One region of the Undibacterium sp. Di27W genome, then DNA from elsewhere that is predicted to be linked to it. Evidence: riboswitches for the same ligand, from Rfam matches in the RefSeq annotation. Region 1 holds a riboswitch; the other holds the start of a gene.
What was found. A riboswitch is a leader RNA that binds a small molecule or an ion and turns the genes downstream of it on or off. The one in region 1 is predicted to bind thiamine pyrophosphate.
Positions count from the first base shown of each region.

Region 2: another riboswitch for thiamine pyrophosphate. It lies ahead of ACO0LF_RS01830 (TonB-dependent siderophore receptor); the one in region 1 lies ahead of thiC (phosphomethylpyrimidine synthase ThiC).

Region 1 is NZ_JBMPOS010000023.1:32,478-39,648, forward strand. It holds gene thiD (bifunctional hydroxymethylpyrimidine kinase/phosphomethylpyrimidine kinase) at 1-117, opposite strand, end outside; gene ACO0LF_RS29075 (thiazole synthase) at 139-930, opposite strand; gene thiS (sulfur carrier protein ThiS) at 1,101-1,301, opposite strand; gene thiC (phosphomethylpyrimidine synthase ThiC) at 1,304-3,217, opposite strand; TPP riboswitch at 3,302-3,403, opposite strand; gene ACO0LF_RS29090 (tetratricopeptide repeat-containing diguanylate cyclase) at 3,483-5,612, opposite strand; gene ACO0LF_RS29095 (EAL domain-containing protein) at 5,704-7,171, opposite strand, start outside.
Region 2 is NZ_JBMPOS010000001.1:416,431-423,601, forward strand. It holds gene ACO0LF_RS01815 (hypothetical protein) at 1-462, opposite strand, end outside; gene ACO0LF_RS01820 (TetR/AcrR family transcriptional regulator) at 691-1,242, shown strand; gene ACO0LF_RS01825 (CPBP family intramembrane glutamic endopeptidase) at 1,406-2,158, shown strand; gene ACO0LF_RS01830 (TonB-dependent siderophore receptor) at 2,270-4,399, opposite strand; TPP riboswitch at 4,457-4,556, opposite strand; gene ACO0LF_RS01835 (hypothetical protein) at 4,754-5,272, shown strand; gene rarD (EamA family transporter RarD) at 5,327-6,223, opposite strand; gene ACO0LF_RS01845 (cobalamin-binding protein) at 6,305-7,171, opposite strand, start outside.

The DNA.
Region 1 (7,171 bases):
CGGCAAGGCATGTGCCCCCTGCGCGGCAATGGCTTCTATGTCGGCCTGTATGCCAGCACCACCACTAGGATCATGCCCGGCAAACACCAGCACACAGGGACGCGTGATCGTTTTCATTTAACAGGTATCAAACGAGTATCAGACTATACGGCCAGCCATGGGGGAAGATGGCGATGCCGCAAACTTGCGCGCCATACGACCAGCCAGGAATGCTTCACGCCCGGCCTCGACCGCCAGGCCCATGGCACGTGCCATGCGCACTGGGTCTTGGGCGCCAGCGATGGCGGTATTCATCAACACGCCATCACAACCCAGTTCCATGGCTATCGCCGCATCGGACGCCGTACCCACACCAGCATCGACCAGTACCGGCACCCTTGATTGATCGATAATCAGCGACAGATTCCAGGGATTTAAAATACCCATGCCTGAGCCTATCAATGAAGCCAGTGGCATGATGGCAACACAGCCTATGTCTTCCAGCATGCGTGCCTGTATAGGGTCATCACTGCAATACACCATGACATCGAAACCATCCTGCACCAAAGTCCTGGCTGCCTTTAATGTTTCCGGCATGTTAGGGAACAGGGTTTTCTCATCACCCAATACTTCCAGCTTGCACAGTTTGTGACCACCCAATAATTCACGTCCTAGTTGCAGAGTGTAGACTGCATCTTCGGCGTTATAACAACCGGCAGAATTGGGCAGTATGGTGTATTTGCTGGGTGGGACTACATCCAGCAAACTTGGCGCATTCGGGTCTTGCCCTATGTTCACGCGGCGGATTGCTACTGTGATGATCTCGGCCCCGCTGGCTTCTGTTGCCAGACGGGTTTGTTCGAGGTCTTTGTATTTACCGCTGCCGACCAGTAGACGGGAGCGGTAGGTTTTGCCGGCTATGGTTAGGCCTGGCTTGTTTTCTGTGTTCATAAAATTCTTTCAAATTTGTGAAGACCAAGTAATACGTCATAGATTGGACTCCGCCCTGTTAGCGCCGTAGGTTGGGCTACGGTTTACCAGCCCAACACTGGGCCTTGAATCAACATGCACGTTATTTGAATGCCCAGCGTTGGGCTGATGAAACGTAGCCCAACCTACATTCATCCACCGCCAATCGCCCTTACCACATCAACCTTGTCATCCACTTGCAACTGATGCTCTGTCCAGCGCGATTTCGGAATAATCTGCCGATTCACCGCCACCGCAATCGTCTGCTGCGACAGGTTCAAATCTGCGATCAGATCAGCCAGCAGCGAACTCACCAGTTGCCGCTTTTCTCCATTAAGCTGTATCTCCACCATGGCTATTGCTTCTTATAGATTTCCGCACCGGATTTGATGAATTCAACGGCTTTCACTTCCATGCCTTTTTTCAGCGCCTGTATCTCGGTGATGCCCTGGGCATTGGCATAGTCGCGCACTTCCTGCGTGATTTTCATGGAACAGAAATGCGGGCCGCACATGGAGCAGAAATGGGCGACTTTGGCGGAATCCTTGGGTAAAGTTTCATCATGGAATTCACGCGCCTTGTCGGGGTCGAGACCGATGTTGAACTGGTCTTCCCAGCGGAATTCAAAGCGGGCCTTGGACAGGGCGTTATCACGTATCTGCGCACCGGGGTGGCCTTTGGCCAGATCGGCTGCGTGAGCAGCGATTTTGTAAGTGATGATGCCATCCTTGACGTCGACCTTGTTCGGCAAACCCAGATGTTCTTTTGGTGTCACATAGCACAGCATGGCCGTGCCATACCAACCTATCTGCGCAGCGCCTATGCCGGAAGTGATATGGTCGTAACCAGGGGCGATGTCCGTCGTCAAAGGGCCCAGGGTATAGAAAGGCGCTTCATGGCATTGCTCGAGTTGCAGGTCCATGTTTTCCTTGATGAGGTGCATGGGCACATGGCCTGGGCCTTCTATCATGACTTGTACATCATGTTTCCAGGCGATCTGCGTCAACTCACCCAGGGTTTTCAACTCACCCAGTTGCGCTTCATCATTGGCGTCATAGATGGAACCAGGGCGCAGACCATCGCCGAGACTGAAGGAAACGTCATAGGCTTTCATGATTTCGCAAATGTCTTCGAAATGCTCGTACAGGAAGCTTTCCTTATGATGCGCCAAACACCATTTCGCCATGATAGAGCCACCGCGTGAAACAATGCCGGTCAGGCGTTTGGCTGTCATCGGCACATACTGCAGGCGTACACCGGCGTGGATGGTGAAGTAATCGACGCCTTGCTCGGCTTGCTCGATGAGCGTGTCGCGGAAAATTTCCCAGGTCAGGTCTTCTGCCTTGCCATTCACTTTTTCCAGTGCCTGATAGATAGGCACAGTACCGATAGGCACGGGGGAATTGCGGATAATCCATTCGCGGGTTTCGTGGATGTGCTTGCCAGTGGAAAGATCCATGACATTATCGCCACCCCAGCGTATTGCCCAGGTCATTTTTTCGACTTCTTCACCGATGGAAGATGTGACTGCAGAGTTACCGATATTGGCATTGATCTTGACCATGAAATTGCGGCCTATGATCATCGGTTCGATTTCAGGATGATTGATATTCGCAGGGATAATCGCACGGCCCCGAGCGATTTCTGAACGCACGAATTCTGGCGTGATTTCTGCTGGAATTGAGGCACCAAAAGACTGGCCAGGATGCTGACGCCCCATGACTTCTACCAGCTTGCTACCCATGGGACCTGAGGCTTTCAGGTTTTCCAGGTATTCTTTCCTGCGCAGGTTTTCGCGTATGGAGACAAATTCCATTTCCGGTGTGATGATGCCCTGGCGCGCATAGTGCATTTGCGAGACATTTTTGCCCGCCAGCGCACGGCGTGGCAGGCGTTTCAGGTTAAAACGCAGCTCAGCCAGTTTGGGGTCATGCAGACGGGCGATGCCGTATTCTGAAGTCGGGCCAGCCAGTTCTTCAGTATCATTACGCTCAGCTATCCAGGCACCACGCACTGACGCCAGGCCAGAGCGGATATCGATTCTCACTTCGGGGTCAGTATAGGGGCCGGAAGTATCGTAGACATAGATAGGCGGATTTTTTTCCGAACCAAACATGGCAGGTGTATCGGACTGCGTGATTTCGCGCATGGGAACGCGGATATCGGGGCGGCTGCCCTGTACATAGGTCTTGCGGGAATTCGGCAGTGGCTGAATGGCTGCCTCATCTACTGTGGCAGTAGCGGACAAGAATTGCGGGTTGGCGTTCATTTTGGCTCCTTTGCTTGGTTGGCATGGAGCCAGCAAAGGAGTTTCCAAAACAGGTGCGCGCAGATCAAGACATACTACAGGCGGCACAGACTTCGGCAGCTTCCCTTCGCTGGCATTATCCAGATCAGGTTCGAGGGTATTTCTCACCCGCCAACAAAATTGATGGCAGGACCCCTAGCATTTTTCTTCGGACCCTGGACTAACCAGGACCGCGACGACGGCAGATTATACGACTTTTTTTGAACTCAGGCGCTTTCTCAGTGTTTTATTTCATATCACTGGCCAATTCCGCATGCGGCATGACTGGTGAGGCCGGATGATGGCTTTCCACATGTCGGACCGGCCCATGTACCTCTGCCAGCTCCACCATACCTGCCTTGATGGCAGCAGACAAATCATGGTCAAGTACCGGCAAGGCTTCTTCATAGGCAGTCAATAATTTACTGACGCCGTATGCACGATTACGGCCATTGACCTTGCCCAGGTACAAGGCCATGTCAGCAATTTGCAAGGCTTTTTCCCAATTGCAAACTGCCTCGGGTAACCCTGAGAATGGCAAACTGATGAAACCCGCAGTCAGCGTCACCGGCACTTCAGCGCCATCCACCGCCATGCTGTCTTCACCTATGCTGCGCAGAATACGATCGACCAGGTTTTTCAATTGGGCTGGGTTGGTACGCGGTGAATAAATCAGGAATTCTTCACCACCCCAGCGCAAGACCATGTCGGTATCACGCACCGTACTGCGCAGACGGCGCGCTACTTCGACCAGTACGGCATCACCTGCGGCATGACCATAGTTATCGTTAATATTTTTAAAATGATCGATATCCATGAGTATCAGGCAATCCGGATTTTCCAGCGCATCTTCGCGGCGTTCACCTTCTGGCAAGATCACCCTGCCCTTCATCATATCAACGAAGGAGCGGCGGTTATACAAACCCGTCAGAGGATCGCGCACAGCATGAAATTCCAGTTGTTCATTGACTTCACGCAGTTTTTCATTGGTCTTCCTGACTCTTTGATAGAGGAAGAAAATCACCGCACCTATCATTACCATCAAGACACCTGCCAGCATGAGTATGACTTGCTGTAACTGGCGGTTTTTTATTTCTGCATCTTTCAATTGATTTTCGCGGGCCAGCAATTCAATTTGCTTTTGTCTTTGCTGGGCATTGAATTGCTCTTGCAAAGTCGCCACTGCCCTGGCCCGATCAGAGCGGAATAATTCATCGCTGAGTTTTTGCTGTTCACGCACGGTGGCCAGGGCTTCCTTGTGCATGTCGGCGGCTTCAAACATATTGCCGATTTCACTAAGCAGGTTTTCTACATCTGACTTGGAGCCGGTTTCCATGAAAAATTTCTTGGCTTCATTGATATAGGTGATGCCCTGGGAAAATTTCTTTTGGCCCGCCAGGGCAAAGCCTATGTTGGCCTTGGCAATAGCGATGGCAAAAGGATCTTTGACTGCCGTGGCTTTTTCCAGAGAAAAACGGGCGGCGCGTTCAGCCTCGGTGAACTTGTGCACATGCAGGTAATAGTCTGAAATATTTGCCAGCGCCGTGGCTGCCAGTGCTGGCATGCCAGACTCATTGGCGATCTGCAAGACCGTCTTATAGGCTTCCAGCGCTTCATCATGGCGGCCCAGATCAATCAAGGACAGGCCGCGCGTCATTTGCAGCGATGAAATAATCTTGGGCGATTCCATATCCGGCAACATGGCCAGGGCTTCGTTAGTGGTTTCCAGCGCTTTTTCTGCATTATGCATATTCAGATACAGCCTGGCGATGGATTCCATGCGATACAGCTTGGCTTGTACCCGGCGACGCGGTATCTGATCGGCCAGTTTCAGGGCTTCCAAAAAATACGACAGGGACTTGTCAAAATTGCCGATTGCCAGTTGCACCATGCCAAACGCAATATTCAGGCGCATGAGGACTTCCGCATTTTTTGTATCACGCAGGCTTTGCTGTATGTCATTCAATTTAATGAGGGCCATGGCAAACTTGCCCTGGTCCATCATTTGAAAGGCCTCACCTATCAAGGCCATGTTGATCATGTCATTGTCTTTGCGTGACCTTGCCAGTTGCAGCAGTTCTGCATTGGCAGCATCAGCCTCTTTGATCTTGCCGGCGTCATACAGGATACCGATCAGAGTTTTCAAGACTTCGGCACGCAGGACATAATCTGCATCCGGGCCTAATTTATCCTTGTATTCCTGCAGTTGTTTGAGGGCTGTCGTATTGTCGCGGTCAGATAAGGTGTGGATGGTCTCAATCTCGGCAAAATCCGGCCTGGCCTGGGCACAACTGGCCGCACTTGCGCATAGCAAGCAAATGCTCAGCAAACCCTGCCCCAGGCTGAACTGCCATTTAGCTAATTGTAGCTGCAACATGCTAGCCCTCATCGCACCATCCCTGTCTCGAATAATTTTTTTTAAAACGGTTTTAGCTTATTTATTTTTTACTTCTTTTATTTTTTTCTGTTCATTTTCCATGCTGATCCAGGAAAAGACTTCCAACCTGACTCAATATTTCATCTTCCAGCTGTTGCGCCGGTATAGGTTTGCTCAGGTAAAATCCTTGCAGGATATCGCAGGATTGAGCACGCAGGAAATCCAGTTGCTCCCGGGTTTCCACTCCCTCGGCCACCACTTCCAGACGCAGGCTATGCGCCAGCGCAATGATGCCCGTCACAATGGCGGCATCGTCGGCATCGCCCGGTATATCGCGCACAAAGGAGCGATCTATCTTGATGATATCGACAGGGAAGCGTTTGAGATAGGAAAGCGATGAATAACCAGTACCAAAATCATCGATCGTCAACCTGACGCCAAGGCTGCGCAAGCGATCCAGCGCAGCCAGGGTATCCTGGGCATTTTCCATCAGGGTGCTTTCAGTAATCTCCAGTTCCAGCATTCTGGCAGGCAAACCCGTGTCGACCAGAACTTGCTCTACCGTGCCGGCAAAGTCTTTTTCCAATAACTGGCTGACCGATAAATTCACGGCCACCCGTAAATGCCCCAGACCTTTATCCATCCAGCTACGCATTTGCGCGCAAGCTGTACGTAGCACCCATTCACCCAGCGCAATGATGAGCCCGGTTTCTTCTGCCATGGGGATGAATTCCAGCGGAGACACCATGCCACGGGTAGGATGGAACCAGCGTACCAGGGCTTCCATCCCTATGATCTCACCATTGTCCATGCGTGCCTGGGGCTGATAGAAGACTGCCAGTTCATTGCGCTCCAGCGCGCGGCGTAAATCATTTTCCAGGCGCACGCGCTCGGAAATCGAATGCTCCATCGCAGCTTCAAAGAACTGGAAGTCGGTATTGGTTTTCTTGGCCCGGTACATGGCCGTATCGGCATGCTTGACCAGGGTACCAACATCGGTACCATCATTGGGGTAGACAGAAATACCTATACTGGCGGTGACGAATATATCATGGCTATCTATCTGGAAAGGCTTGGCCAGGGTGCGGCAAATATTTTGTGCGGCTGAAGCTGCCGCTGCCGGATCAGCCAGCTCGCTCAGTACCACGGTAAATTCATCACCACCCAGACGCGCCACGCAATCGGCATTGCGCACGCTACGGCGTATGCGCTGGGCAACGGCGATCAGCAAGCGGTCACCGACATCATGACCCAGGGTGTCATTAACGTTTTTAAACCTGTCCAGATCAAGGAATAGCACAGCCACTGATTCCACATTTTCCTTGGCCAGGGCCAGCCTGCGCCCCAGTTGGTCGAGGAACTGGGTACGATTTGGCAAGCCTGTCAGCACGTCATTAAAAGCCAGATGGCGTATGCGTTTTTCTGCCTGGTTGGCTTCTATGATGCGGCGCACGCGTTGCGACAATACGGCAAAGTGGATGGGCTTGGGGATATAGTCGCAGGCACCGGCAGCGAAGGCTCGTTCTACCGAGCTATTGTCTTCCAGGGCAGTAATCATC
Region 2 (7,171 bases), on a different contig from region 1:
TTTGCCTGATTTATCATAGGCTGCAAATAATACTGTACCGCCAAATTTGTTTGGCTTACCTCCTGCCATGTCATAGAAGTCAACCTTGCTGACTTCTTTTAATAGAAATGAAATGATAGTCCGTTCCCCCAGGTGCTGGTCGTTTTGCAGCTTGTGGATATGGATAAGTGCAACTTCAGCCTCGTTGAATTTACCATAGGCAGCTGAATACGGATCAGTTGCATAATCAAGATCCCTGGATACGGGATATTCCTTCATCCTGATGTCCTGGTTGGCTGCTTTGCCATCAATTTTCCCTGCCAGTCTTCCATCAGCCAATTTGTCGATTTGTATTTCAAATTGATGTTTACCATTGCCAAAATTCGGGAAGCTGGCGCGGCATTTCAACACTTCTTCTGCACCTGCAAAACCAGCGAGCAGGCTGCCGGTAACAAGAAAAATATACTTGAAACTGTTCATCATGTCTTCACTCCTCATCATTCATGGCTTTGCTGAAATGTCAGGTCCAGGATGACACAGCTTGTCTGTGATGACACTCGCTGCCTGCAAAGTATTGAATATCAATACTGAGGTAATAAAGAGGCGATGCCCGACTAGTCTGGACAGCAATTTTTTAATACGTCAAAAATAAATCAAAAGCTTTATTAAATTTAATTGTATGTAACGATCGTTTCATGTAACATGTGTTTCATGACTAGACGAGATGAATTGCGCGATAACGCGCTTGACTATTTTTTGGCTAACGGCCTGGCTGAGCTGTCGTTGCGACCACTGGCAGAGCAAATTGGAACCAGTGCGCGACTATTAATCTACCACTTCGAATCCAAGGAAAAATTGATCACGGTCGTGATGGATGAGGCGCGTTCTCGTGTACAGCAATCAGTGATCAAAATGATGCATGCTACTCAAGGTGAAGCCAGTATGGAGTCGTTTTGGAGCTGGATTACCGACAGTGACAATATTCGCTATGTGCGCTTGCTGTTTGAGGTTCAGGTACTGGCGCTGCAAAATCCCGCAGTCTATGCACAATTTTTATCCGATACGAGTTCCAGCTGGCTGGAAGTACTTGAGCATGGCTTACCTGAATCAGCCGAGCGCCGTACCATCGCTACTTTATGCGGTGCTGTGATCGATGGTCTGGTGCTGGAATATATGAGTACGGGTGATCTGGATCGCACGACGGCCGCATTGAAATTCTTCGTCAGGCTGTTAAGTCAAGGCAATGAAAAATTCAAAGCATAAGGATCACGCATCCCGTGTTTTGTGGAAGTAAAAACCTGAAGATAGAGACGAGGCGAAATGACAGGAGCACATTGCCTTTCTTCATCCGGTTTGCATCACATCGATAAAATTTTCTGATGTTTTATCACACTTGATATTCAACAAATATAAGGATATGCCTAGCATGAACCAGCTCTATAACAACTCAGCAAGTGCGACCGGAACGATAGAAAATCCAAAGAAATTATTGGCCTCACCAAGGCATACCTTGACTTTGTTTGGCATCGTCATGATTTTGCTGGTGGCTGGAGTGTTGAATGTTTCAAGCAAGCCTGCTGTTAGCCAGACACCTGATCCATCTCAAATGCTCAAGACGAATTTGATCATGATCGCGATACTTTGGTACTGGGCATTTTTCATTTATAAAGGCATGCAGGGCTATGGCCGTTCAGTGCTGGAATTTTTTGAATTCAAGTCCTTCACGCCGAATAAATTGATTAGTGATTGTGCCTATGCCGTACTGGCACTTGTGCTGATTTATGCATGCTCATCTGGTGTACATTATCTCTTGCCAGATCAGGTTTCGCCATCCAGTAATCCTATACTCTCTTCCAGGCCGACTGGTTTTTTTGGAATCACTGCCTGGATATGTTTATCCATCAGTGCCGGCATATGTGAAGAGATCGTGTTTCGGGGTTATCTCCAGCGTCAGCTTGCTTTAATGACGGGAAATGTTGGCGTCGCCATTTTGCTCCAGGCTATCCTGTTCGGTATTGGGCATGCCTATGAGGGGCTCAGCTCAGTAATAGCTATTGTGTTGCATGGTCTGTTTCTGGGTATACTCGCCCATTGGCGTGGCAATATCCGCGCAGGTATTATTGAGCACGCAGGCTGGGATATCCTCGCCGGATTCGGACTCTTAAGTGCAAACTGGTAAAAACGCTGTATTGCTGCACCTATAAGTCATGCAGCAATCAGGATGTGCAGGTAGCAAAAAAAGACAGGTTTGAACCTGTCTTTTTTATGAAGTGAAGCTATCTGGCAGCTATCAGAAATCAAATTGTGCCGACACTTTATAAGTGCGCGGTGCGCCCGGGAATAAATAACCACCCAGGGATTGCGTCACGTCACGCCAGTAAAACTTGTCCAGCGCATTGTCGATATTAAAGCGCAGGGTAGTGGCTGTTGTACCGATCTGCGTCGCATAACGCGCACCCAGATTGACGACATGGTAGCCAGGCACAGTCACACTATTATCCGGGCTGAATGCCTTGCTGCTGGCATATTGCCAGCTTGCGTTGACATTCAAGCCTTTGACTTCCGCTACGGCATAATCGGTATAGACAGTAGATTTGAAGCGCGGCACGTTCATGACGCGCTTGTCGTCCAGGCTGCTGATCCCCGTGTTTTGTTGTTTGGCATCAAGGGCTGTCAGGCTGGCACCGAGGTTCAACTGTGGCGTGAGTTTGCCTTGAGCAGACAGTTCCAGTCCTGTGTGCAGTGCTTCACCATTGCTGACATAGGTATTGCTGCTATTGGTATATTCCAGCGGTTTTTTGATGCGGAAGATGGCGGCAGACAGGCTCAGGTCACGCTGCACATCTGCTTTCACACCAAATTCAATTTGCGTGGATTTACCAGGGTTTAGCATCTGGCTGGCGTTGCTGGTGCCGAAAGGGGCGATGCCGCCATGCTCCAGCCCCTGGGCAAAACTGCCATAGACAGAAACTTGCTGAGTCGGTTTAAATACCAGGGCTGCGGTGGACAGGAATTTGCTTTGGTCATAGCCAGGATTATCAAACTGAGTACGTGAGATATTCAAACGACGCAGGCCCAGATGCAGTTTCAGATTGTCTTGCAGGCTGATAATGTCTTGCACAAAGGCTGACCATTCCTTATCAGTGCGACGCAGAAAGACGGGGCCGGTTTTATTTGCTGATGGCATCACGCTGACAGGGCGGAACAAATTGCTGCTGCCTGCATAGTCATAGACATAGTCACCAAAATAATCCTTGCGTTGCGAATTGCTGATGCCAACAGCCAGTTCATGCTGCATGCCACCAGCGTTGAATTTGCCATTCAGCAGGGCTTGTGTGCCCCACAGTGATTTGGATTCATTGACGCTTTGGTAGTCATACACATCATAGTCACCATTCGCGCAATAACCAGGATACAGATTGGCCGCACCACAACCATAAGGGAAGGCAGTGTAGTCATCGCGCTTGAACTCATGTTTATTAGCGGCGACACTGGCGCGCCAGTCTGCGTTGATCTGGTATTCAAAACGCAGGCCCAGGTTGCTGTTGCGGGTATCGACAGGTTTGGCCCAGGGCTGGGCATTGAGCATCAGGTCAGCAGGGACGCCGCGTGGCAAATCAGTGCCATTGAATAATTGAAAACCGGGTACTGATAATTGTGATTTGTGCTGGTAGTCCGCATCGATTTGCAGCAGGGCTTGCGGTGTGATGTGCCAGTCAAATGCAGCAGAAACGAACTGGCGGTTACCGTCAGCGCCTTTGACATAAGAACGCAGGCGTTCACCTGCTGCATTGATGCGAAAGCCAAATTGCTTGTCGCTGGAATTGTCACTGATATCCGCCGCGCCATACACTGTGCCACGCTCGCTGATTTCAAATGTGGCAGAGCGAACGGCGTAGCTGGTGGGGCGTTTGGTCACATAATTGATGATGCCGCCTGGCGTAGCAAAGCCAGCCTGGAAGCCTGCGATACCCTTGAGGATTTCTATGCGTTCCTTGTTCTCCAGGGGGATGGCGGCATCCCCTGGTATGGCAAAGCCATCTTTGCGGTAGCTGCTGGCATTGTCGAGTGCAAAGCCGCGTATGGAGAATTGCTCGGCATAACCAATGGCGTTATAGGCATCATTGACACTGGCATCAAACTTCATGGCATCTGTGGTCTGACGTATGCGCAAATCCTGCATCTGCGCCGCACTGAAAGCATTCACCGAGTAAGGCGTATCTACCAGCGCGGTGTCAATAAAGCCAGTGACCTTGCTGCGCTCCACCTTGGGTTCAGTCACTTTGCTACCGGTAATGGTGACTTCTGGCAGCGCCTTGTCATTGCCAGTGTTGCTTTGCGCATTGGCAGATGACAGCAAGAGATAAGCTTGGGCGATGGAAAAGGCGATGATGCTGGGACGTATGGTGATGTTAGACATGGTGTGCTCTTATTGCGTTGTGGATGACAGCGCGGGAGCAAACAAAGAAGCAAGAACGACCGGGACTTTGCGCTTCCCTTCGCTGGCATTATCCAGATCAGGTAGAAGGGACTCTCTCACCCGGAAATTATTATTTCCAGGACCCCTAGCGTAGGCCACACTTTACCATGAAACGGCATGTCAAGGCTGACGTTGCATATAGGCCCGCAGTGAGGGCCGCTATTTCATTGAAGAAAAAACCAGTTTTTGTCATGGTTTTTATGAGTAGGGCTTGTATAATTAATAAATTGTACACTTGTCTGCCTGATCATTTTCTGCATTAACTGTCAATTCACTGATTGGACTTCTATGCTTATGTCTAAATTTCACTCCTGGGTTGTAATTTTTTGCCTGTTCCATGGCGCATCTGCATATGCGCAACAAGCTGCACCGGCAGCAGAATATTCCCTCAAACATGAGAGCTTGGAAACTGGCTCTCATATCCCGCGAAATGCAGTGACGAATGTCAGCGTACCGATCAATAAGCCTTATGCCGAGTTGAGCAACAAGGAGAAGGCCATCGTCCGCTCCATGTATGAGCACCTGGATGCAACTGATGAGCCGCCTTATCCATTGAAGGGTACAAAAGACATACTGAGGGTGATCATGAAAGCTCAGGACGTACTTCACCTGAAGGGGGATTTATCGGTCGTCGTTGAGGTCAATGCAGATGGGACGCCGAATGCTGTAGGCGTGTTGACATCCCCGGATGAACGCATGACAAAGATAGCGGCGATGGCTTTGATGGAAGAGCACTATAAACCAGCTCTGTGCAAAGGGGTTGCGTGCAAAATGCAATTTCCCGTGCGAGTCACATTAAGCACCAGTCATTAAATGACGGCTTTGCTATACCTGAAGGGTAGCTCGATTTTAGTCCTGCCCTTCAAATCAGGCAGATGGGTTGGCCTTGCTTTGAGATGACCTGAAGTTATTCCAAAGCCCTTCGCAAGAATAGACAATGAGTGCGGTCCATATAGCGATAAAGCCTGTCAATTTGTTGGAGTCGAAAGGCTCATGATAAAGCCAGACGCCTAACAGCAATTGCACCAGGGGCGAGATGTATTGCAGCAGTCCCAGTGTGGTCATGGGAATGCGTCTGGCGCCAGCGGCAAATAGCAACAAGGGGATGGCGGTAATGGGGCCGCTGATGAGTAGCAGCATCTTGATATCCACGCTGCTGGCGATGAAGCTGTTTTGCCCTTGCAAAGTCATCCAGCATAGCCAGCCACAGGCAAACGGAAAGAGCAGGGCGGTTTCCAGTGACAAGCCTTCCAGCGCACCTAATGCCGAGGTCTTGCGCAGCAAGCCGTAGGTGCCGAATGTCGTTGCCAGTATCAGGCCTATCCAGGGTAAGTGGCCGGTTTGTATGGTCAACCAGGCGACACCCGTTGCCGCCAGTGCCACCGACAACCATTGACCCGGCCGCAGCTTTTCGCGCAGCCAGACTGAACCTATAAGAATATTGACCAGAGGTGTGATGAAATAACCCAGGCTGGCATCAACGATGTGACCATGATTGACTGCCCAGATATACACAAACCAGTTGGCTGACAAAAGCAGGGCGCTAAGGGCAAAACCGGCAATCAATTTCGGTTGTTGTGCTGCATCCTTTACCCATGCCCATTGCTTGCGCCAGGCCAAAACACCTAGCAGAAATAACAGCGACCACAGCATGCGGTTCAGTAAAATTTCCAGTGCCGGGACGTCGTGCAGGGTTTTGAAATAGATAGGAAACAGGCCCCAGAGAAAATAAGCGGAGCCTGCAAACAAGATACCTTGGCGCATGAGTAGCAATCAACAATAAAGCTTGCAGCAGCAAGCAAGGCTATCATTATCGCTTGAAAAGAAATTGTTTGCTGCTTGGGTCTATTTGCTTCTTGCTGCGGCCAGATGCTTGCAAAGCGCCTCGGTGCCATCGAGTATGCGCGGTCCTGCGCGATTCAGCCAGTCGCCTTTGACTGCATAGAAATTATTTTTCTTCACAGCTGTCAGGGTGGGGAATTGCTTCCAGTCCGCCATATTGTCGATATTTTCGCCACTGCTGAGTATGACATCGGGGTTGACCGCCAGCACGGCTTCTGTGGTGATGGTAGAGCTCAGGTCTTTGAGTTGACCAAATACATTCCTGCCACCACAAAGACGTATGGAATCAGACACCATATGGGTATCATTGATGGTCATCAATGGTCTGCGTATCATTTGATAAAACACACTGACCGGTGTCACAGAAGCGGGCAATTGATAAGTCTTGCGCAGATTGTCGAGACGCTGCCTGAACTTTTGTGCATTGGCTTTGCCTGTATTGTCAGTGCCAGCCAGTGTCGCCAGCCTCTCTATCGAGGTCGCCACCATTTCAAAATTATGGGGCTCGCTTTCAAAGACGGTGATGTGATTGCTGCGTAATTTATTGGCCAAGATTTTTGCATTGCCAGTGCCCCATACGATGACCAGGTCAGGTTTGAGGGCAAGCAGGCGTTCCAGGTCCAGAGCGAAAATATTCCCTATGGATGGCAGTTTTTTTGCTGCTTCCGGGTAGTCGCTATAATCAGTAACGGCAATGATATTGTTGGCGGCACCGGCCTCAAACAGCATCTCCGTAATATGTGGCGCCAGGCTGACGATGCGTTGCGCAGGTTTATCTACGGTGACCTGGCGTTGCGCATCATCCAGCACGGTGATGGATGCAAACGCAGTGGTGGATGCAAGGCAGGTCGCCAACACAGTGCTGCCTGC